3 regions of the Caballeronia sp. RCC_10 genome follow, and region 2 is predicted to be linked to each of the others. Evidence: predicted binding sites of a transcription regulator. Region 2 holds the regulator's gene; each other region holds the start of a gene.
The links. The regulator FliA, encoded in region 2, starts transcription of late flagellar genes. The targets are predictions, from matches to a motif close to CTAAAGTTTNNNNNNNNNNNGCCGNTA.
Positions count from the first base shown of each region.

Region 1 (7,684 bases), 240 kb from region 2:
GCCACGGAGGCCGGAAAAGAGAGAGTTGAGATTCGACCGCGAGAGCGGCATGCGTGTTCGCGAGAGACACCTGAACGCGCAATTCTGAGCCATTCGCCGCCAGCTTTTGACGTTGTCATATTTAGCGGCGAAGGCAAGAAACCGGGCACATTTCTCGATTCGGGCGCGATGTTACCAGAACATCGCGCCCCTGCCAACTCTTCGAGACACGCCAAGCCTTTGATGCAACAGATTTATTTCTGCCAGGCGCTGGCTTCGTCGAGGATTTTCAGGTCTTCGGCGGAAAGCTGGAGTTGCGTCGCGGCGGCAAGGCTTTCGAGTTGCTTCACCGATGTCGCGCTGGCGATCGGCGCGGTCACGCTCGGCCGCGCGATGATCCACGCCAGCGCGACGGTCGCGGGCGTCGTGCTGTTGCGCGTAGCCACTTCGACGAGCGCATCGACGATATTCAGCCCGCGATCGTTCAGATACTTCTCGACGCGCGAGCCGCGCGCCGCCTGCGTCGTGTCGTCTTTCGAGCGGTACTTGCCCGACAGAAAGCCGCTCGCCAGGCTGAAATAAGTGACGACCGCAATCTTGTGCTTCTCCACGACGGGCTCGAGATCGGTCTCATAGCCTTCGCGGTCATAGAGGTTGTACTCCGGCTGAAGAACCTGATACGCCGGCAATCCCGATTCCTTTGAGACCCGCAATGCTTCTTCCAGCCGCTCGCCCTTGTAGTTCGACGCGCCGATCACGCGCACCTTCCCCGCCGCGATGAGCTTCTGATATGCGTCGAGCGTCTCGTCGAGCGGCGTCTTGTCGTCGTCGAGATGGGAGAAGTAGACGTCGATGTAATCGGTTTTCAGGCGGCGCAGCGAATCGTCGACTGCAGCCGCGATGTTAGCCGCCGATAGCCCCGCGCGCGTACTGAGCATGCCGACCTTGGTCGCGAGCACGATCTTGTGACGCTTGCCGCTTTCCTTGAACCACTTGCCGATGATCGCTTCGGACTCGCCGCCCTGATGCCCGTCCACCCAGGCGGAGTACACATCTGCCGTGTCGACGAAGTTGAGGCCGTGATCGACGAAGGCGTCGAGGATGGAGAACGACGTGCGCTCGTCGGCCGTCCAGCCGAACACGTTGCCGCCGAACACGAGCGGCGCGATTTTAAGATCTGATGTGCCGATAGTGCTTTTTTGCATGGTCCTAGGTCCATTCGAGGGTGCAACTTGTAGCATACGCCGAGCCGGCACTATCGCCTTGAGCCCCTTGCGCGCCGCGCCGCATCATCGCCGGACATATTCGTCACATTCAAGTTCCGCGTGCGTCTGGCTCCGCTACATTCAAAGGAAATCAGTCAGCCCAGGATAAAGTTTCTCCGCGCGCTGCCGAAAACTTAGGAACCGGCAAACGCACGCTGGAACAGGCGAGCAACGCCCCTCGAACGAACCTAAAGTTTCGGGGCCGACCGCCGAAAACCAGGAAAGGCGGTCAGTGCTCCTCTAAAGCGCGACGCTTTGTCCGAACCGGCGCCAATCGGCGCACTAATTGAACAAGGTAAATCATGCTGAATATCAATACAAATATCCTGTCGATGGCCACTCAAAAGAACTTGAGCGGCTCGCAAAGCGTACTTTCGTCGGCCATTAACCGACTCTCTTCGGGTAAGCGCATCAATAGCGCAGCAGACGACGCTGCCGGCCTGGCTATCTCGACGTCGATGAAGTCGTACACCAACGCTTTGAACCAGAGCGTTTCGAACGCGAACAACGCTGTCTCGATGCTGCAGACCGCATCGAGCGGCCTGTCCTCGATCACAGATAACCTCCAACGCATTCGCCAACTCGCGGTGCAGGCGTCCGACGGTTCCTTGAGCACCAACGACCGCGCCAAGATCGATGCTGAAGTACAACAGCGGATCGGAGAAATTACGCGCGTCGGAACCGATACGACGTTCAACGGCGTCAAGGTTCTCGACGGGACGGCAGGTGCGGCCGTCGATTTCCAGGTCGGTGCAACGGCAGGCCAGAAGCTCACGCTCGACCTCAGCAATGACTATTCGACAGTCCTGACAGCGGGCACGGACACGGTTGCAGGCGCGAACGCAACCGCTGCACAAGCCTTGATGACCAAGGTCGACACCACCCTGGACAGCATCAACACGCAACAAGCCACGTTCGGCGCCCAGTTGAACCGCTTCCAATCGGCCATTTCGGACCTCCAATCGCAATCGACCAACCTGAGCGCCGCTTCCGCGCAGATCACCGACGCAGACTTCGCCCAGGAAACGGCGAACCTGTCGAAGGGTCAGGTTCTGCAGCAAGCAGGCATTTCAGTGCTCGCACAAGCGAACTCGATGCCGCAGCAGGTTCTGAAGCTTCTCGGCTAACTGTTTTAGGGCACTGCGCAGCTTTCAGAATCAAGCGCGTAACGCCGTTGAATCAGCGGCAGGCGGGTAAGCGCATCATGGGAGACTAGTCTCCCATGATGCGTCTCTGGATTTTTCCGTCACCTGACGCTTAACACGCGGTTGTCGCGTTGGAAAGTCCACAGACGAACATCCTCATGACGACATCTTCGAGCACCTCCGTAAGCAGCACCCTTTCGCAGGCGGCGCAGTCCATCATTAGCGGGGTGACGAATTCGACGACCGATACGTCGACGGTCGTGGCGGCGCTCGTCTCAGCGAAAACAGCCGCACAGTCCTCGACGCTTGCTTATCGCCAGAGCCTCGACAATACAAAGCTGTCCGCGATCGGACAGCTCAAATCGTCGCTGTCCGCACTTCAGACCGCACTGGCGGGTCTTGCGGATGCATCAGCTATCTCCACATTGACCGCAAGATCGAATGGCAACGGCGTGACTGCCACCGCGACAACCGGAACGGTCCCCGGCAGCTACGCACTTGACATCACGAACGTCGCGACTGCGCAGAAGATCGTGTTGCAGACTGGCATCGGCGCGAGCGCGTCGGTCGGCACCGGTGATCTGTCGATCGCAGTCGGAGGCAGCGCGGCAATGACGATCGCGGTCGGATCCGGAAACAACACCCTCGCCGGTATCGCTTCGGCGATCAACTCTGCAAAGGACAACCCCGGCGTGACGGCGACGGTTATTGCTGGCGTAGACGGCTCGCACCTCGTCCTCAGTTCCAATTCGACGGGCGCTGCCAATACGCTCAGCGTGACGACCAATTCTACGGACGGGCTCGGCGCACTCGCCTTCGACGGGTCGATCCCCAACACCAACTACACGCAACAATCCGCGGCTCAGGACGCCAAGCTCAAGATCGATGGAATGGCCGTCACAAGTCCGAGCAATACTATCGCGGACGCTATCAACGGCGTAACGCTCTCCCTTTCTGCGGCGGCGAGCAACACGAGTCAGACACTGTCCGTGGCCGTCGACGACGACGCCGCGACAAAAGCCATCAATGGTTTTGTCGCGGCCTATAACGCCTTCGTCAGCACCGCCAGTTCGCTGTCGAGTTTCGACTCGACAGCGAGCGCCGGCAGCCAGGGAGGCCCGCTTCTCGGCGACCCAATGCTGGATTCGATCAAGAGCGCGCTGGCAACGACGCTTGCAAAGGGCGTACCGAGCGGCAGCACGACGCTTTCTCTCAACGCGATTGGCATCGATCTGCAGACGGACGGCACCCTGAAGCTGGACAGCGATAAGCTTTCGAGCGCGTTAAGTTCGAATCGTAGCGCGGTTACCGCATTGTTCAACTCGACGGATGGCGTGGGCGCCACCCTGAACACTACCGCGACGAGTTTTCTGCAAACCGGCGGCGTTCTTGACACGCGAGCCACTGAGCTGACCAAGGACTTGGCCGACATCACCAAGCAAAGCACGGCATTGCAGGCGTATGCGGACAAGCTTACGGACCAGTACAACACGCAGTTCACCGCGCTCAACAAGCTAATGGCACAGATGCAAAGCAACTCGCAATACCTGACCCAGTTGTTCGGCGGCGAGAAGACCGCGGGTGCACTTGCCACCAACAAGTGAACTGCAGAGCGTATCGACCTATGACTGACATAAACCAGGACGAAGTGGCCTTCCGCGTGTGGGAACTGTCTCAAGCGATCGAAGTTGCTGCGGTGGAGGGCAACTGGGCCCTGGCGGCCAGCCTCGCGGAGACGCGCTCGCCGCTATTGATGACGTTCGCGCCCGAGCAATCTGCCGAAGCGCTCGCGGCGATCCGCAAGATCCACTCGAGCATCGCTGCGGTGACGCAGGCGGCCGGAATCGCGCGCGACGCGCTCGTCGCAAGCCATCGCCAGTCGATGGAACGAGCCAACGCGGCGAGCCGTTATCAAAAGGCCGCGCGCCTCTAAAGTTTCCCCGCTCAACGCCGTTAAACAAACAACAACAAGAACAACGCGCCGATGTCCGACGCGCTGCATGAACATCAATGCCCGCCTCGCGCGGGCATTTTTCTTTGGCCGGGCGTCAGCGTCCGAGCTTTAGCGTCCGAGCGTCAGCGTCAGATAGGCGGCATACAGCACGCCATTGCCCAGCAGCGCCCAGAGCGCAACGCCATTGCCGCGCGCATGAAAGCGCAGCCACGCCGCCGCCGCGAGCGTGATCAGCACGCCTGTCAACACTTCGACTCGCGGCTCCCACGGCGTCAGCATGATGCCGATACCCGGCAGCAACGTCCCCTGAAACACCATCGCGCCGGTGATGTTGCCGAACGCGAGCGTGTCCTTCCCGCGTCGCGCCCACAGAATGCTGTTCACCTTTTCGGGCAACTCCGTCGCGATCGGAATGATGATGAGCGACAGCAGCAGCGCCGATATCCCCAGCGCCTGCGACACGCCCTCGACGCCGTGAATGAAGCCCTTCGCGCCGCCGACGAGCAGCACGATGCCGGCGAGAAACTGCAGCATGATCGAGCCGATGTTCGTCTTGAGGCCCAGTCGCGAGATGAAGAGCGTCTCGGGCGCTTCGGTGCCGTGCCCGCTCTCGACGAGATTGGCAGATGCCCGGAACGTCGCGATCACGTAGATGATGTACAGCACGACGAGTCCGCCCGCGAACAGCGCGCGCACTTGCCACGCATGATGCGGCACGAACATCGCGCCTGCCGCGATCAAGAACGCCACGAGAAAGAAATTGAGGTCACGCGTGAAGCCGCTGCGCTCCGGCATGATGACCCCGCGCAAGCCGCGCGACTTCAGGATGGCGAGGGTCATCAGGCAGGTGGAGAGCGTCGCGAGCATCAGCGGCGCACCGAGGATCGCGCCGACGCCGATCTCTTCATTGACCGTGCGGCTGGCGGTGCCGCCGAGAAGCGCGATGATCGGCACGGTCGTCTCCGGCAATGCGGTGCCGACCGCCGCGAACAGCGATCCGGTGACGCCTTCGGAAATGCCGAGCCGCTCGCCGAGATGTTCGAGCGCGTTGGTGAAAAGCTCCGATGCGATCAGGATGATCGCGAGCATGAACGCGAGTTCGATGAAGAGCATCGTCATGCGGCACCCCGCATCGAACGATAAACAGCGAACGCCGCGCCAACGCGAATGGCAGCGCGAGAGGGAGACGAATATTGTGATTGTGGGGACACGACGATGATTCCACGGCCGGACGTCAGCGAACCATGATGCGCCACGCCCGTCCGACCAGGAACGACATAGCGCATCAATGGTCTCGCCAAACCGGACCGGTCGAACGCGCCACGGCAGCAGAGCCGAGGATGTTGACGCGTTCTCCTTCGAAGGACGAAGGAAGGCTACTCCCCAAAGACGGGGGCAGTGTAGCGTGATGCACACCGTTCGGCAAGCCGACCCGCTTCACGCGAGGCATACCGGTATGCGCAATGCTTCGTTGTAGCCGGTCGCGCCGTTGGATAAGCTGTCGCGCGGGCGCGCCGCTTGCACGCGTCGACGGCCCGGCATGATCCGAGCAACAAGAAAACCGATGTGTGACCGAGAGTCACGGGAGAATCCATGCCCCTCAACCGCTTCAAAGTCCGCTCCACCGCCGCGTTCGCCGCCGTCCTCATGGCCGCGCCGATGCTCGCGATGTCGAAGCCGCTCACCGTCTGCACGGAATCGAGCCCCGATGGCTTCGATGTCGTCCAGTTCAATTCGCTCGTGACGACGAACGCATCGGCGGACGTCATCTTCAATACGCTGGTCTCGTACGACGAGGCCGCGAAGAAAGTCGCGCCATCGCTTGCGCAGAAGTGGGACGTATCGAGCGACGGCCTCACGTACACGTTCCATCTGCGGCCGAACGTCCACTTCCAGACGACCGACTACTTCAAGCCGACGCGCCCGCTCAACGCGGATGACGTCGTCTTCACGTTCGAGCGCATGCTGTCGGACAGCAACCCGTGGCACAAGGTGGCGGGCGCAAGCGGCTTTCCGCACGCGCAGTCGATGGGCCTCGTGAAGCTCATCAAGGCCGTGACCAAGGTGGACGATCAGACCGTGAAGTTCGAGCTGAACGAGCCGAATGCGACCTTCGTGCCGATCCTCACGATGGGCTTCGCTTCGATCTATTCGGCCGAGTACGCCGGCCAGTTGCTGAAGGCGGACAAGCAGCTGGACATCAACAGCAAGCCCATCGGCACCGGCCCGTTCGTGCTCAAGAGCTATACGAAGGACGCGGTGATCCGCTACGACGTGAACCCTTCGTACTGGGGACCGAAGCCGAAGGTCGATCGGCTGATCTATGCAATCACGCCCGATGCCTCGGTGCGTGCGCAGAAGATCAAGGCGGGCGAATGCCAGATCGCGCTATCGCCGAAGCCGCAGGACGTGCTCGATGCGAAGAAGGACAAGGCGCTCAAGGTCAGCGAGACGCCCGCGTTCATGACCGCTTTCGTCGCGTTGAACACGCAGAAGAAGCCGCTCGACAACCCGAAGGTGCGTCAGGCGCTGAACATGGCGTTCGATCGCACGACGTACATGAAGACCGTGTTCGACAACACCGCATCGCCGGCGGTGAATCCGTATCCGCCGAATACGTGGAGCTATGACAAGAGCGTGCAGGCGTATCCGTACTCGGCGGATCGCGCGAAGAAGCTGCTCGCCGATGCGGGCTTGCCGAACGGCTTCGAGACGACGATCTGGGTGCGTCCGAATGGCAGCGTGCTGAATCCGAATCCGAAGGCGGGCGCGGAGTTGCTGCAGGCAGACCTCGCGAAGATCGGCGTGAAGGCGCAGGTGAAGGTGATCGAGTGGGGAGAGCTGATCAAGGAAGCGAAGCAGGGCCAGCACGACATGCTCTTCATGGGCTGGGCCGGCGACAACGGCGATCCGGATAACTACCTGTCGCCGCTCTTCAGTTGCAATGCGGTGAAGTCGGGCATCAACTTCGCGCGCTTCTGCGATGCCCAACTCGACAAGCTGATCGCGGACGGCAAGGCGACGCCCGATGTCGCGAAACGCACGAAGTCGTATATCGACGCGCAGAAGATCATCCACGATCAGGCGTTGTGGATTCCGCTCGTTTATCCGACGGCGGCGGCGCTTACCCGCGCGAATGTCAGCGGGTATAACGTGAGCCCGTTCGGACGACAGAACTTCGGGGCAGTTGCCGTGCAGTAACCGGTCTCAGGCCGGCGCGAACCGCAGCACGCCATCCTCGCCGGCCTGACGCTTCAACGCGCCTTCGAGCCAGAGCAGATTCAGGTGCGCGAGCGCTTCACCGAGCGCGAACGTCATCTGGTGAATATCGAGCGGGCGCT
Region 1 is NZ_JBFUPT010000003.1:205,862-213,545, forward strand. It holds gene AB6804_RS08590 (aldo/keto reductase) at 234-1,184, opposite strand; gene AB6804_RS08595 (flagellin domain-containing protein) at 1,547-2,371, shown strand; gene fliD (flagellar filament capping protein FliD) at 2,548-3,993, shown strand; gene AB6804_RS08605 (flagellar protein FliT) at 4,038-4,322, shown strand; gene AB6804_RS08610 (sodium:calcium antiporter) at 4,452-5,462, opposite strand; yybP-ykoY riboswitch at 5,569-5,740, opposite strand; gene AB6804_RS08615 (ABC transporter substrate-binding protein) at 5,937-7,544, shown strand; gene AB6804_RS08620 (MBL fold metallo-hydrolase) at 7,551-7,684, opposite strand, start outside.
Region 1: AB6804_RS08595 (flagellin domain-containing protein) is a predicted target of FliA. The motif match lies at 1,433-1,459, and genes of this name have one in related genera.

Region 2 (7,684 bases):
AGTACTGCCCTCCGAAGGCAGGGGTTGCTGGTTCGATCCCAGCCGGGCGCGCCAAGTTATCAAGAGCTTGCACCAGAATCAACACACCATGATCGTGGGCGTATGGAAACTGTACGGAAATTCTGCTGCTCAACTTCGGCGAAAATCGCTGATAAGTAACCTGTCGGCGGCCGACTTTGTTGGTGTTACCTGCAGCGATAAGTTGCACCGGGAATCGGGGCAAGCAGCGATGCTACAACCCCGACGCGTGGAAGCGACCGAAATACACTTCGCCCGGACGCATCGCCACGGCGCACAGATTTCCTAGCAGCTTTTGTGACTGGAGCCAGCGCAGGATTACGCTCTCGAGTCCGCATACGGAGCGACCGTACGCACCGCATGCGAACTAGATTGGAGCAGCCTGTCCCGGAGAGGCCTAACGGCCGACAGTGAGACACATGGGCGCGATAAACCTATCATTGAATCTTAGCGGGTCGAATTAAACTCGCTAGAACCATTCAGCTCGCCCTCAGGGCTAGGCTGGAGCCTGAGTTGCATAGTGAAATCCCATTACGGCGACGATAGGCACAATAAGGAGTTGTAAAAATACGATTGCCTTGTAGATTTTCGTGCGCCAAATGTTTTCGCGTAACCCACTAATGATAGTCAGCAGATTTAAGACCCCGACGATCCATAGGAAACCTGACGGATCGTCTGATAGCACTGAAAACACAACTTTTAGACTTTCACTCAATTGTTGAATCCAGTAAAGTTCCAGCGATAGATTTCAAAATACTTCAGATAATCAGATTTACCGTTCCCAGTCTGCATATTCTTGTAATCCCATCCGCTTCCATTTCTGTGAAAATAGCCGATTTCGACTGGCAATCCAGCGTATGCAGATTGCTGCGGGTCTGCGCCATTCCTGCCCAGCACCTTATTCACCCAAGTAACTGGACGATGGATTGTGTCGTCTGAATTTCCTTGATAAATCTGGATTGTCTCAGGCGACGAATTGACGACCAATTGAATATGGTGAGCGAGCCCATGCGACATTTGCCCCTTCAAATCCTTTGCTAACGCCAAAACATCGCCCGGTCTAATCTCATCTGCATCGAAGATAGACATGGTATTCAAATTGATACGCTGCACGTCGGGCGCGCCATAAGTGAGTTCCACCATATCTGCAAAGCCATACATGCTTGAATCATATTTTCCGTGTTCGGCCTGACCGTACACCTCCATGTTTCTATACGTTCTAACGCCCGTCACTAACTTTATTGGTAGCCCTCTAGCTGCTGCGTATTGAATAAGCAGCCTGACAGCAAAGTCTTCGCAAGTAAAGCGGTTCGTTTTGACATTCCCGTCTCTACTCCAATACTGTTCAGTGCGAAGCTGTTCAGCAAGTACTGGTGCCTGCGCTTGATAATCAGCTACATCAGTGGCTGTCCATTTTCGCGTTGTTTTCCAGAAAATTTTGAGTTTGACAACGTGAGGTCGAGTATCTGTCTTCGGCGTGAGCGGCGCAGAAATTACTGGGGATGTCATTGTTCTGTGTATACAAGGAGCAATTTAATGGAACTACCATCTCGACCTTCAATGATTGGTGTCTTGCCGTCAGGTGTTGTTGTGATTTCGCGAATCTCCCCTGTTGGAGATTGAACATAGAACAATGCACGGCTAACAGGTACACCGTCCTGATCAACGAGTTGGAAATGTCGATCAAAAACAGCATTCTCCTCCGCCCTGTCACGCTGTGCTCTGGGTGCGTCTGCGCTCGTGAACCCTTGAGAACCGACCACTCCAAGACTCTCGGCCATATCGTCGTACCACGCCTCTCCTGCCAGTTGGGCAAAGATGCGCGGATGTTCTGGACAGCCGCACACGACTACATCGTCATGCGCTGCAATCTCGCTGATAAAGAAGTTCACACGACGCGGACCGCCATCCTTCGCGATGTATCCCGTCGTCTTGCAGACCGGGCAATAAGCTTCGCCGCCTATAAGCGCGGCTTGGTGCCCGTGAATGAGAAACTGCGGTCCCTCGTAAGAGCCAACCTCTCCGCCGTTATCGAGTTGGTCCCCAACGACGGCGATTCGTCGCATCATGTGCAGCCTCCTTTGTATGATTCGTTATGCTTGCTTTTCAGCATGTGTCTCGGTTCGTTAGAAAAGACCTACTCACCTGAGTTGATTTGTCAGGATACGAGCACAACGAAGAAGCGCAATTGGATGCATCAGCGAAATCGTGAAATCGACAAAAGTTGACAGGGAATGAACTTCGGGCTACGGAGATTCGAGTCGTATCAACTTCTGAAACGTCTTCGATTGGGGCGCTAGTGTCTCGCGCGGTTGCAGTCTGCTGGAGTGAGCCGCACCGTGCCGTCGCGCATAGTCGGCGCTATGCCGTCGAGTCGAATAATGCGGGGGGGGGTGGAGCGTTAATCCGCCGTTGCTCACTATCCGCCGAAGGCAATGCGGTGATACTCACGCCACTGTTTGCCGAGATCGTGACGCACGACAGCTAAAGCCATTGCCATTCGACGAATCGCATACCATGCGAACCGTCGCCGCGCCGTTCGGCTTGATCGGTCGAAAGCCGATGGAAATGCCGCGCACGAGTCCGGCCTTGATGCTCTGCCACGCTTCTCCGAGCCGGTCGCGCAGCGCGCCGGGTTCATCGCACTGCGCAAGCGTAGTCCGAAAGCCGATGCCACGGCGGCCAGTCGCCGCAAACTTCACTTTGCCGACAGGCTTGGCATGATCGGGTTGCCACCGCAGCGCGAGCGGTAGCCTGTAGCGCGCGCCGGGTGGGCTGAATCACACGTGTGTGCCGCTCAAACACACAGACATCTGAGCACTGTGCGCTTATCGGTTTATGTGGAAGACAACCGCGACGCATTGTATTTCTCAATGACTCGGCCCAGGGCTCGAACGCGCTCATCAATTGCCGTTCAAAGCCTTCGACAACTTCACGAGAGAGCAACAGCGAGCCCCGCGCGCACTGGTGGTTGCGTTGGTACAGCACGTGTGGGCTCCTCAGCGTTTGCAAGAGGCCGCCCTATGACCGAACGACCCCGTTCGCAACGCGTGACTCAGATCCGCATCGTCGAGTGCAGTTGCCCGCCGCTGCGGCGGAGGCCACTGGCATCACGCTCTAACAAGGCAACTTGTGAACCTAGTAGCTGCTGCGTTCTGGCGTAAAAGTTAAATAAACGCTTTCTGGCACTGGTGGATTTGCACTGGCCTCAATGGCGGGCCTTGCCTGCGAAATCAAAGGCTACCATTGAGGGCACAAGAGCTGAACTCATCACCTCTGGTCCAACACTGACATTACGCGTCCTGTATCCGCCACCAGGAAACGACTCTCAACGCGTTAAGTCAGCATCGATTCCCAAATTGTCGTCGTGCCGCCCGGCGACCCCGCATGCGTTTCTGGCGTGGGCCGGAATTGCATGCAGATTGGCTTGACTCACCTCTGATCGACGTTGGCGGAGTAAGCGTGGGTTGGTCGGATGAAAAGACGATCAATGAATAGGTTTCCCTTAGCATCTTTGCCAAACTTGGCGCGGCCCCCTCAAGCCTCCACCCCCGTCCACTCCTGCTCCCGCAACTTCGCCCGCAGCCTCGCGACCGCCTGGCTATGCAACTGGCAAACCCGCGACTCGCTGACTTCCATCACCGCGCCGATCTCTCGCAGATTCAGCCCGCGCTCGTAATACAAGCTCATCAGCAGCTTCTCGCGCTCCGGCAGCCGATCGATAGCCTCGATCAACGCGCCGCGCAGGCTGTCATCGAGCAACGCCGACAGCGGGTCCGATCGATCCACGCAATGTCGATCCAGGAACGGTTCGTCGTCCGCCGAGCGGTCGAAGTCTTCGTAATAGATCAACTGGCTGCCGTGCAAGTCCTGCAGCATCGACTGATACTCGTCTAGCGGCAGCTGCATATGCTCGGCGATTTCCGTCTCGCTCGCCGAACGGCCAAGGCTCTGCTCGACCTTGTGCACCGCCGATTCCACTTCGCGCGACGTCTTGCGCATGCTGCGCGGCAGCCAGTCGTTCGCGCGCAGTTCATCGAGCATCGCGCCGCGAATGCGCTGGCTCGCATACGTCTCGAACTGCGCACCCTGATCTTCCTTGTAACGGCTCGCCGCATCCAACAGGCCGATCATGCCGGCCTGAATCAGATCGTCGAGGTCGACGCTCGCCGGCATCTTGGCGACGAGCTGCAGCCCCAGCCGGCGAACGAGCGGCGCATAGCGCGTCAACACGTCGGACTGCGAGAGTTTGCCTTGGGCGTTGTACATCTGGGTCACCTTTGTCTTGATCACATCGACGCCGTGCTGCTCAATGCATGGCCGGGAAACATCGACGCCCTTCGCGCCACTTCCCGCCCGCCCTTGTCAGACTCGCCATCCAAAAACTGCATTTCGTTTTCAACTTCAGCATCACGGGCAGCCGGCGTGGAACGCACCGGCCAGTGCAGAAGCTCCGCCGCAATCTGGCGATAGTCGCGCGCCGCAGCCGTAGCCGGAAACGCCTCTACCACCGAACGCGACAGCTCCCTCGCCCGAGTAATGCGCGCATCCTCGGACACATACCCCGCCTGCACGAGCGCCACCGCCAGATACCGGCTCGCCACGCCCGACAGGTTGTCGAACGCGACCGCCGCGTCGGCCGGGTTCTGCACGTGATTGATCAGCACGCGGAACTGTCCGATCGCATGCGCGTAGTGCAGACGCTTCATGCACGCATACGCCTCGGTGATCGCCGGCGCAGCCGCCCGCGTGACGATCAGGAAGTCATGCGCCTGCGCCGCAAGCGACGACAGCGCGCCATGCCGATCCAGTTGCGTATCGATCAGCACGATGTCCGCCGGTCCGTCGAGCAACCCGCGGCACTGCGCGGCGTCGTGACTCACGCGCTCCTCGCGGGGCGCGGCGATCAGCGAAAAGCCGAGCGGCGTGCGCGTGACGACGTCCTGCAACGTGTGGCGGCCGGACATCACCGCACTCATCGCCTGCGATCCGGAAAGCCCCGCCATGCGGCTCACCGATGTTCCGTTCTGCCGCTCGTCGATGACGAGCACATCCTTGCCATGCACGGCCAGCGCCGCGCCGAGATTCACCACCGCCGACGTGCAACCGATGCCCGCCGGTCCGCCCGCGACCGCCACCACGCGCGAGCCTGCACGCGTCAGGAGCCGTCTCAGGCCTTCAGCCTGGTCGAGCACGAGCTTATCCAAAGCGAACCTCATGGAGTTCAGCCGCGGCACGCGCGGACAATGCGGACAACAGCGCCGGCACTTCCTCGTCCTGCGGCACGAACGGCGAGCCGTCGCGCGGAATGCAGAACGCGCTTTTGATCAGGAACCGCTTGGTCGCCACGTACAGGTTTTCCGGCACCTTCTGTCCGGTCGATACGTAATGCACCGGCAGCTTGTAGCGGATGACCGTATCGAGCACGCCGCCGAGGTTCGTCGCTTCATCGAGCTTGGTCAGGATGCAGCCCGCGAGCGGCGGCTGATCGGCCGCGCTCTTGTAGGCCTGCACGACTTCGTTGAGCGTGTCGCCGTGGCTCGTCGCGTTCAGCAGCAACAGGCGCTGCACCGGATGACCCGCGCCGCACAGCATCGAAATCTGATCGGACACCGTGCGATCCCGCTGGCTCATGCCGATCGTGTCGATCAGCACGATGTGCTTGTTGCGCAGCTCCGAAAGCGCGAGTTGCAGATCGGCCGCGTCCTTCACCGCGTGCACCGAGACGCCGAGAATCTTGCCGAAGATGCGCAACTGCTCGTGCGCGCCGATCCGGTAGCTGTCCGTCGTCAGCAGCGCGACCTTGCTTGCGCCGAAGCGCATCACGCAGCGCGCGGCGAGCTTCGCGGTGGTCGTCGTCTTGCCGACGCCCGTCGGGCCCATCAGCGCGAACACGCCGCCACGTTCCATCAGCGCGTCTTCGCTCGCCATCACCGGCAGGTTCGATTCGAGCACCTGCTGCACCCATTCGAGCGCGTGCTCGGCGTTTTCCATTTCCGGCAAGTTGTCGACGATCATGCGCACGAGTTGCGCGGAGAAGCCCGCGGCGAACAGGTGCTTGGTCAGCGCGGCGTTGCTCGGCATGCGGCGCTGGCGATCGCCCCACAGCAGGCCGGAGAACTGTTCTTCCATCATCGAGCGCATCGACGACAGCTCGTTCATCACCGTATCGTTGACGACCTGCTCCATGCGCGCACGAATCGCCTCGGTGACGACAGCCGCCGCATTCGCGGGCAAGCCTTCGAACGCACCTTCAGCCGATGCCGGCGATGCTTCCGCTTGCGGCGCGCTTGCGTTGATCTTCTGCGCGGCGCGGCGTGCGGCGACTTGCGCGGCTTCGCGCGCCCACTCGGGCGTGTCCACCTTCGGTTGCGCGGCCTGGCGCAGCACGTAGCTCGCCGTCTCCGGCTTGTCGGCGGCTTGCGCTTTGGGCGGCACCGGCACGCCCATGCCGCGTGCAATTGCCGACGATGCCGTCAGCGGCCGATTCGACGGCGTCGCGGCCTGCTCGGCGATGCGTCGCGCATGCTCGATCAGCCACGGATTCGAATCGGCCAGCGTGCGGGATGCTTCGTCGGCGGGTGCTTCGTCGGCTGCGTCGGCATCGGCGTCGGGCTTCGCGCCGAACACGGACGAGAACACATCGCCGCTCGCATAGGGATTCGGTGCGGCGTGCTTGGCCGCAGCGGCTGCTGCCTGCGCCAGCGCGGCGCGCGGCGTGGCGCTCGCGAACGTCGCGGGCGCGGCCAGCTCTTGCGCTTTCGGCGAGATCGACGCGATATCGCTGTCCGCGCAACCGGCGATCTCCACGGAACCATCGTCCAGCGTACGGTTCGACAGCACGATTGCATCGGGGCCAAGCGCTTCCCGAACCTGTCGCAGTGCGTCGCGGCTGTTCGCGCCAATGAATTTACGGATGTTCAAACTTGCCCCCGATGAGGAATGACTGCGATCTTTGCGAGGCGGGCGTCGCCGGATGTTTCGACGTGTCCGCTTTCAGTGAAGCCATTATTGCGAAGAAGCGCCTGCGTCTATCGCTGGATAAGGGGTGTGAAAAAGGGGTATTTCGGCTGATGGAGCAGATCGCGGTAAAGATTCGGCTCGCCGTGCCGACCACGGCGTAAGCTATAGGGCGCTTTTCCGCCAACCAGAACCGACAGGAGACTTTTACGCATGGCGTCCGATGTTTCCCCCGCTTCCACTCAAACCACCGGCGCGCGTCTCGTCGTCGATGCGCTCGTGCAACACGGCGTCGAGCGCGTGTTCTGCGTGCCCGGCGAGAGCTTTCTCGCCGTGCTCGATTCGCTGCACGACGAAACTGAACAGATTCAGACCATCGTGTGCCGCCACGAGGCGGGCGCGGCGAACATGGCCGAAGCGGTCGGCAAGCTGACCGGCCGGCCCGGCGTCGCGATCGTCACGCGCGGGCCGGGCGCGACGCACGCATCCATCGGCGTGCACACCGCGTATCAGGATTCGACGCCGATGATCCTGCTCATCGGCCAATGCGCGCGCGACCACATGGATCGCGAGGCGTTTCAGGAGATCGACTATCGGCGCATGTTCGGGCAGATGGCGAAGTGGGTCGCGCAGATCGACGATCCGCGCCGCGTGCCTGAATACATGAGTCATGCGTTCCACGTCGCGACGGCGGGGCGTCCGGGGC
Region 2 is NZ_JBFUPT010000003.1:440,942-448,625, reverse strand. It holds tRNA gene AB6804_RS09755 (tRNA-Arg) at 1-54, shown strand, start outside; gene AB6804_RS09750 (hypothetical protein) at 730-1,527, opposite strand; gene AB6804_RS09745 (PAAR domain-containing protein) at 1,524-2,087, opposite strand; gene AB6804_RS09740 (RNA polymerase sigma factor FliA) at 3,556-4,287, opposite strand; gene AB6804_RS09735 (MinD/ParA family protein) at 4,308-5,225, opposite strand; gene flhF (flagellar biosynthesis protein FlhF) at 5,218-6,942, opposite strand; gene AB6804_RS09725 (hypothetical protein) at 7,005-7,142, shown strand; gene AB6804_RS09720 (thiamine pyrophosphate-binding protein) at 7,192-7,684, shown strand, end outside.

Region 3 (7,684 bases), on a different contig from region 2:
GTCGCTGCGGAATAAATGCTCGAGCGGCGAGCGCACCGGCTTTGCGCTTGCCTCGTGCTCGCCCAGGTCGATGTCGGCCGCACCGTCCGCCGCACGCACGGAAAACGACGCCAGCGCGATCCCCGCCGCATCGAGCTGACGCGCGAAGGCCGCGCCCTCCGACGCCAGGCGGCTCGCGCCGCGATCGCTCGTCTGAATGCGCACCGCGAGCTGCTCGCCGGTCAGCACCAGTTCCGCGTCCACCGTGCCGAGCGCGGGCAGCGAAAGCGTCACGCGGGTGCGCCAGGCGCGATCGTCGGCGGGCGATTCAGGCGTGCGGGCGTCGCGCGGCTCACGGCTCACTTCCCATTCGAGGCGCGTCCCCGGCCACGCCTCGCCCTGCCAGCGGAACTGTCCGTTGGCGAGGACGTCGAGTTGCTGGCGCACGACATCGAGCGTTGCGGGATGAATGCCCGCCGTCACGGACGCCTGCACCGCCGATTCATGCGACCCCGGCTGCGCAGCCAGGGACGGCGCAGGACTCGCCGTCTGCGAATTCGACAGCACCGAAGGCGGCGCATCCCGCACCGACGCAGCGAGCGCGGCCGCCTGCTGCGGCGTCTGCGGCATCGCGACGGGGCGCGCGGGCATCGGCGGGGGCGTGTCGGGAATATCGGGGGCGGTGCGGAAATCGTCGGCGAAGTCGAGCGGCGCCGAGCGGGAATCGACGTGCGCCTGCGGCTCGTTGCCGAGCGATGCCGCGCTGCGCTGCCCCGCCAGCCACTGCGCGAGATGCGATTCGTAAAAGAGTCCGCTCTCGCCGACGGTCTTCGCCAGTTCGCCCGCCAGCACCGAAGCCGGCAGCGGCGGCAAGTTCAGGGTCGCGGCGCGCGCCGCGGCGACGGCGGCTGCGTTGGAAGAGAAAGCGGTATCGAAAAGGCCGGTCGTGAGCGCGGCGAAGGCGCTCGCGGGGCGCGGAGGCGTCGGCCATAAAGGCGTATCGCCGATGACGGCGGGCGCTGCACCGCCCAGCCGGGAAATCACGTCGAGCGTGCGCGCGACGTTCGAAAGCTCGGTTTTCGCCGATGCCGCCGCGTTCGCCGCGACCGATGCGGGCGTGACGGGCGCATCGACGGAATGCGATGTATCCGTTTGTGTGGTCGTCCGGCCAGCGGCGGCGCCGGCCGCGCCGTTGACGCCATCGGCCGCGCGGATCGCGGACAGGACGAGGTCGGTGCGGCTCGCAAGCAGCGCCGCCAGCGTGGAGTCGAGTCCTGTCATGCCGAAATCCTCAAGTGCGTCCGCTCAATCGCGCGGCGCGTCGTTCAACGCAGTCCGACCATCTTCTTCAGAACGCGCGCCGTGCTGTTGACCGTGAAGAGCGCCGACAGGCGCGCGAGACTCGGCGAGCTCAGATCGCGAATGGCGGCGTCGTCGGCGAGAATCTTCTTCACCAGGTCCAGCTTGCGCGCCCGGGCGCTTTCGTCGAGTTCCGAGCCGGCATCCGTCTCCTGCAACTGGTCGACCAAGCCGCGATACACGCCCTGCATCGCCTTCAGCTCGCTCCATTCGCCTTCGCGCGCCGCCACCAGCATCTGGGCGGAAAGCGCGGCGATGGCTTCATAGTGAGCGAAGTATTCTTGTGTGGTTTTCATTCTTCTCTGGCAGTCGCCCGCCACTTCCGTTCAGACGGCTGCCGCGGTCATCTGCGCCACTTCCGGTCCAATTCCAACCCACGCTTCCTCGAGCGTCGCGAGCAAGTCGTCGACTTCAACGAGCATCTTCTCGTCCTGCTTCAGGTTCGCTTCCAGAAGCCGGCGCGTCATGTACGAGTACAGCGCGTCCAGCCGCTGCGCGATTTCGCCGCCCGCTTCCTTATTGAGCGCCTGCTGCAAGCCGCTTTCGACGATGTTGATCGCCTTGCCGATCGCCGCTCCGCGTGCGCCGATGTTGTTCTGCTGCTGATGCATCCGCGCCTGCGCAATGGCCTGCCTCGCGCCCTGATAAAGCATCACGATGAGCCGGTGCGGGCTGGCTCCCATCACGCCCGTCTGAACGCCGACGCGCGCATATGCGTTGGCTCCCGCCTGTCCCTGCGAATACATCGATGGCTCTCCCTGAATGCAATGCCCGCGCGGCCCTCGCCGCCCGTCCGGACGCCCGTTGCGTGTCCGGCAAGAAATCGGTGCCGGCGGAAATCACGAAGGCGCTGCCCGCTCTCGCGAGCGAACCATCGTTCGCCGTGCTGTTATCGGGGTTATCGGAGGAACGCGGCAAAGCTTTAGGGCGCAAGGCTTCGGGGCCAAAACGGCGGGCTTGCGCGGACGGCGCCTGAACGCGTCAGACGGAGATTTGCATGATGTCGTTGTACGCCGACACCAGCTTGTTGCGGACCTGCAGGCCGAACTGGAGACCGACGTTCGCCTTTTGCATGTCGACCATCACGTCGTTGAGCGAGACGTTCGGCGCGCCGACTTCGAACGCGTGCGCTTCACCGAGCGCCTTCGTCTGGTTGTCGCTGATCTTGTCGATCGACGATTTCAGCGCATCCGCGAAGCTGCCCGCGCTGACCGCGCCGGAGTTTCCGCGTGCTCCGGATACCCCGCCGGTGACTGCGCCCGACGCCGACGCGCCGCCGGCCGCCTCCGCGGACATCGACTGGATGGCGCTCATCGCGGCGGAAAGCGGATTGATCGGAAAGTTCATGTTGACTCCGTGTGACTGCAACGCTATCTCAAAGAACAGAAGGGTGTCCGGGCGGCGCTCGGGAGCCTCTTCCAGGTTTGAAAAAGATTAGCAGCGGGGGCGTTTCCAAACCGCCCGAAGAACGGGGGAAACCCGGCTCTATTCATCGAATCGACTTGCAATCTTGTGCGGATAATCCCCATCGTGAAAAGACTCCTCAACCGCTGACGAACAGCGGCGACAGGAAGACGCCAAGATTCGGAGCATCGACGCCAAATGGAAACGCCCAATAACTCTTTGATTACGCCCGACGCCAGGATGGGCCTGGCCGGCGCGCAGCCTGGCGCGGCCGGCAGCGCCGCTGCGGGCGCGGGCCTTCCGGGCGGTAATTTCGGCGGCTTTGCACAGCGCGTGCCGATGCTTTCGCAATTCCGCTCGAACCCGCGCGTGCCGCTGATCATCGCGGTCGCCGTGCTCGCGATGGTCGTCGCCGGGCTGCTGTTGTGGTCGCGCCAGCCGGACTATCGCGTGCTGTTCAGCAATCTGTCGGACCGCGACGGCGGCGCAATCGTTACCGCGCTCCAGCAGGGCAACATTCCCTACAAGCTGTCCGAAGGCGGCGGCGCCATCCTCGTTCCGGCCGAGCAGGTTCACGAAACGCGCCTGCGTCTCGCGAGCCAGGGCTTGCCGAAAAACGGCTCGGTCGGCTTCGAACTGATGGACAACCAGAAGTTCGGCATCAGCCAGTTCGCGGAACAGATCAACTATCAGCGCGCGCTGGAAGGCGAACTCGAACGCACCATCGGTTCGATCTCGTCGGTGAAGTCGGCGCGCGTGCATCTCGCCATACCGAAGCCGAGCGTCTTCGTGCGCGACAAGGAACTGCCGACCGCCTCGGTGATGGTGAACCTCTATCCCGGCCGCGTGCTCGACGAAGGGCAAGTGCTCGCGATCGCGCACATGGTGTCGTCGGGCGTGCCGGACATGCCGGTGAAGAACGTGAACATCGTCGATCAGGACGGCAACCTGCTCACGAGCCAGAGCGCCGCAAGCGGCCTCGACGCATCGCAGCTCAAGTACATGCAGCAGATCGAGCACAACACGCAGAAGCGCATCGACGCGATCCTCGCGCCGCTCTTCGGCGCCGGCAATGCGCGGTCGCAAGTCAGCGCGGATATCGACTTCTCCAAGCTCGAACAGACCGCCGAAAGCTATGGCCCGAACGCGAATCCGCAAAGCACCGCGATCCGCAGCCAGCAATCGAGCGAATCGAGCGAAACGTCGGGCAGCGGCGCGACGGGCGTGCCGGGCGCGCTGTCGAACCAGCCGCCGCAAGCGGCATCCGCACCGATCGACGCAGCCGCATCCGGCGCGGCCGCCACGAAGTCCACGCCGCAAAACCTGCGCAAGGACACGACGACGAACTACGAAGTGGATCGCACCGTGCGCCACTTCGAGCAGGCGACGGGCGGCATCAAGCGTCTTTCGGTGGCGGTGGTCGTCAACTACGAGAAGAAGGTCGATGCGAAGGGCAACGTGACGATGACGCCGCTCGCCGCCGACAAGCTCGCGCAAGTGCAGCAGCTCGTGAAGGACGCGATGGGCTATGACGAGAAGCGCGGCGATTCGGTCAACGTAGTGAACAGCGCGTTCACGTCGGACCTGAACATGACGCCGGACGTGCCGTGGTGGCGTACGCCCGACATGATTGCGCGCGGCATCTCGCTGGCGAAGTACGTGGGCATCGGCATCGTCGCGCTGTTCCTGTACTTCAGCATGGTGAAGCCGGCGATGAAGCGCGCCTTCCCGCCGCCGCCCGAAATTGCGCCGACGCTCGCTGGCGCACCGGACGAACTCTCGCTGCTCGACGGCTCGACGATGGACGGCGAGAAGAAGGACGAAGAAGAAAAGGATGCCGAGGTCAGTCTCCTCGGTCATGAAAGCAACAAAGCCAAATTCGATCGCAATCTCGACTACGCCCGCATGGTTGCGCGGCAGGACCCGAGAATCGTTGCGACCGTCGTGAAGAACTGGGTGTCCGATGAACGCTGAAGGCCTGAATAAAGCCGCTCTCCTCCTGATGTCGATCGGTGAGGAAGAAGCCGCCGACGTTTTCAAATATCTCGCGCCGCGCGAGGTCCAGAAAATCGGCGCGACGATGGCGGCGCTCAAGAACGTGACGCGCGAGCAGCTCGACAACGTGCTGACCGAATTCGTGCTGGAAGCGGAAAAGCACACCGCGCTGTCGCTCGATTCGAGCGAGTACATTCGCTCGGTGCTGACGAAGGCGCTCGGCGAAACCAAGGCCGGCGCGCTGATCGACCGCATTCTGCAAGGCAGCGATACGAGCGGTATCGAGGGCCTGAAGTGGATGGACTCGGGCGCGGTTGCGGAACTCATCAAGAACGAGCATCCGCAGATCATCGCGACGATCCTCGTGCACCTGGACCGCGATCAGGCTTCGGAAATCGTGTCGCTGCTAAACGACCGGCTGCGCAACGACGTGCTGCTGCGCATCGCGACGCTCGACGGCATTCAGCCCGCCGCGCTGCGCGAACTCGACGACGTGCTGACCACGCTCCTGTCCGGCAGCGACAACCTGAAGCGCGCGCCGATGGGCGGCATCCGCACGGCGGCGGAGATTCTCAACTTCATGTCGAGCAATCACGAGGAAGGCGTGCTGTCGAACGTGCGCGATTACGACGCCGAACTCGCGCAGAAGATCATCGACCAGATGTTCGTGTTCGAGAACCTGATGGATCTGGAAGACCGCGCAATCCAGCTGCTGCTGAAGGAAGTCGAGTCGGAAACGCTGATCGTGTCGCTGAAGGGCGCACAGCCCGGCTTGCGCCAGAAGTTCCTGTCGAACATGTCGCAACGCGCGGCCGAACTGCTCGCCGAAGACCTCGATTCGCGTGGTCCGGTGCGTGTGTCGGAAGTCGAACAGCAGCAACGCAAGATTCTGCAGATCGTGCGCAATCTCGCCGAAGCCGGCCAGATTCAGCTAGGCGGCAAGGCGGAGGACGCATATGTCTAACGCTGCTGCCGCGAAGGCCAACGTGTCGGCGTATCAACGCTGGGAGATGGCGTCGTTCGATCCCGTCACCGTCGACAACAGTGCGGCGGATCAGGCCGCGCTCGAAGCGCATCTGCGGCGCGTCGAGGAAGATGCGCACGCGCAGGGGCTGGCCAAGGGGCACGTCGCCGGTCAGGCGCTCGGCTTCAAGGCGGGCTTCGAGCAGGGCGAGGCGCGCGGCTTCGAGGAAGGCCGCAAGGAAGCGCTTGCGCAAGCCGCGCAACTAGCACAGATCGCCGATACCTTCAAGACCGCGCTGCAGGCCGCCGATGCCGCCATCGCGGAATCGCTTGCCGCGCTTGCCATCGATATCGCGCAGCAGGTCGTGCGTCAGCATTTGACGCTCGATCCGACCGCCCTCCTCGCCGTGGCGCGTGAAGTGATCGCAGCCGAGCCGGAGCTTTCGGGCGCGCCGACGCTGGTCGTCAGTCCGGCGGATTTGCCGGTCGTCGATTCGTATCTGAAGGAAGAACTCGAAGCCGCCGGCTGGACGGTGCGGCCCGATCCGGCCATCGAACGTGGCGGCTGCAAGGCGCACGCCGCGACCGGCGAAATCGACGCGACCAACGTATCGCGCTGGGAGCGCGTCGTGGCGGCGCTCGGGAGGAACAAGCCGTGGTGAACAATCGAATCACGCAGGATGGCCTGAGCGCGCTGGAACAGGAACTCGCGCGGGCGTCGTTTGGACCGCTCGCAGGCGATGAGGCTATCGCCGGCGATCTGCCCGATGACCACGCCGCGCGCACGATCGCCGAACTCGCCGCGCTCGCGGGCAATCCGCATATCGACACGTGGCGCGACAAGCTCGATGCGCTGAAGTCGCGCAACGCGATCGCCAAGCCGCTGCGTCCGTGCGGCCGCCTGACGCGCGCCGCGGGCCTCGTGCTCGAAGCCGTCGGCCTGAAGATGGGCGTGGGTTCGGAATGCATGATCGAGTTGCCGCCCGGCAGCGCGATCCCGACCGCCGAAGCGGAAGTCGTCGGCTTCGCGGGCGACAAGCTGTTCCTGATGCCGACGACCGAAGTCGCGGGCCTGTTGCCGGGCGCGCGGGTGTATCCGCTGGAAAGCGCGCCGATCAACGATCCGATGGCGGGCGCCAAGCGTCTGCCCGTCGGCTGGGAAATGCTGGGCCGCGTGGTCGACGCATCCGGCCGCCCGCTCGATGGTCTCGGGCCGCTGGGCGCGAAGATGGATGCACCGCTGGCCGCGCCCGTGATCAATCCGCTGAACCGCGAGCCGATTCACAAGGTTCTCGATGTCGGCGTGCGCGCGATCAACTCGCTGCTCACGGTCGGACGCGGTCAGCGCATGGGCCTCTTCGCGGGCTCGGGCGTGGGTAAATCCGTGCTGCTCGGCACGATGGCGCGCTATACGAGCGCGGAAGTCATCGTGATTGGGCTGATCGGCGAGCGGGGCCGCGAAGTGAAGGAATTCATCGAGCAGATTCTCGGTGAGGACGGACTCGCGCGCTCGGTCGTCGTGGCCGCGCCGGCGGACGTTTCGCCGGTGCTGCGGATGCAGGCCGCCGCGTACACGACCTCGCTCGCGGAGTATTTCCGCGATCAGGGCAAGCACGTGCTGATGCTGATGGACTCGCTCACCCGCTACGCGATGGCGCAGCGCGAGATTGCGCTCGCGATCGGCGAGCCGCCCGCGACGAAGGGTTATCCGCCGTCGGTATTCGCGAAGCTGCCCGCGCTCGTCGAGCGTACCGGCAACGGCCCGGAAGGCGGCGGCTCGATCACCGCGTTCTATACGGTGCTCACCGAAGGCGACGACCAGCAGGACCCGATTGCCGATTCCGCCCGCGCGATTCTCGACGGCCATATCGTGCTGAACCGGTCGCTCGCGGAGGCGGGGCACTATCCGGCGATCGATATCGAACAGTCGATTAGCCGCGTGATGACGTCGATCATCGACGACAAGCATCTCGAGCGCGTGCGT
Region 3 is NZ_JBFUPT010000034.1:2,291-9,974, reverse strand. It holds gene AB6804_RS28280 (flagellar hook-length control protein FliK) at 1-1,260, opposite strand, end outside; gene AB6804_RS28275 (flagellar protein FliT) at 1,305-1,634, opposite strand; gene fliS (flagellar export chaperone FliS) at 1,665-2,084, opposite strand; gene fliE (flagellar hook-basal body complex protein FliE) at 2,320-2,685, opposite strand; gene fliF (flagellar basal-body MS-ring/collar protein FliF) at 2,941-4,716, shown strand; gene fliG (flagellar motor switch protein FliG) at 4,706-5,701, shown strand; gene fliH (flagellar assembly protein FliH) at 5,694-6,362, shown strand; gene fliI (flagellar protein export ATPase FliI) at 6,356-7,684, shown strand, end outside.
Region 3: fliS (flagellar export chaperone FliS) is a predicted target of FliA. The motif match lies at 2,238-2,264, and genes of this name have one in related genera.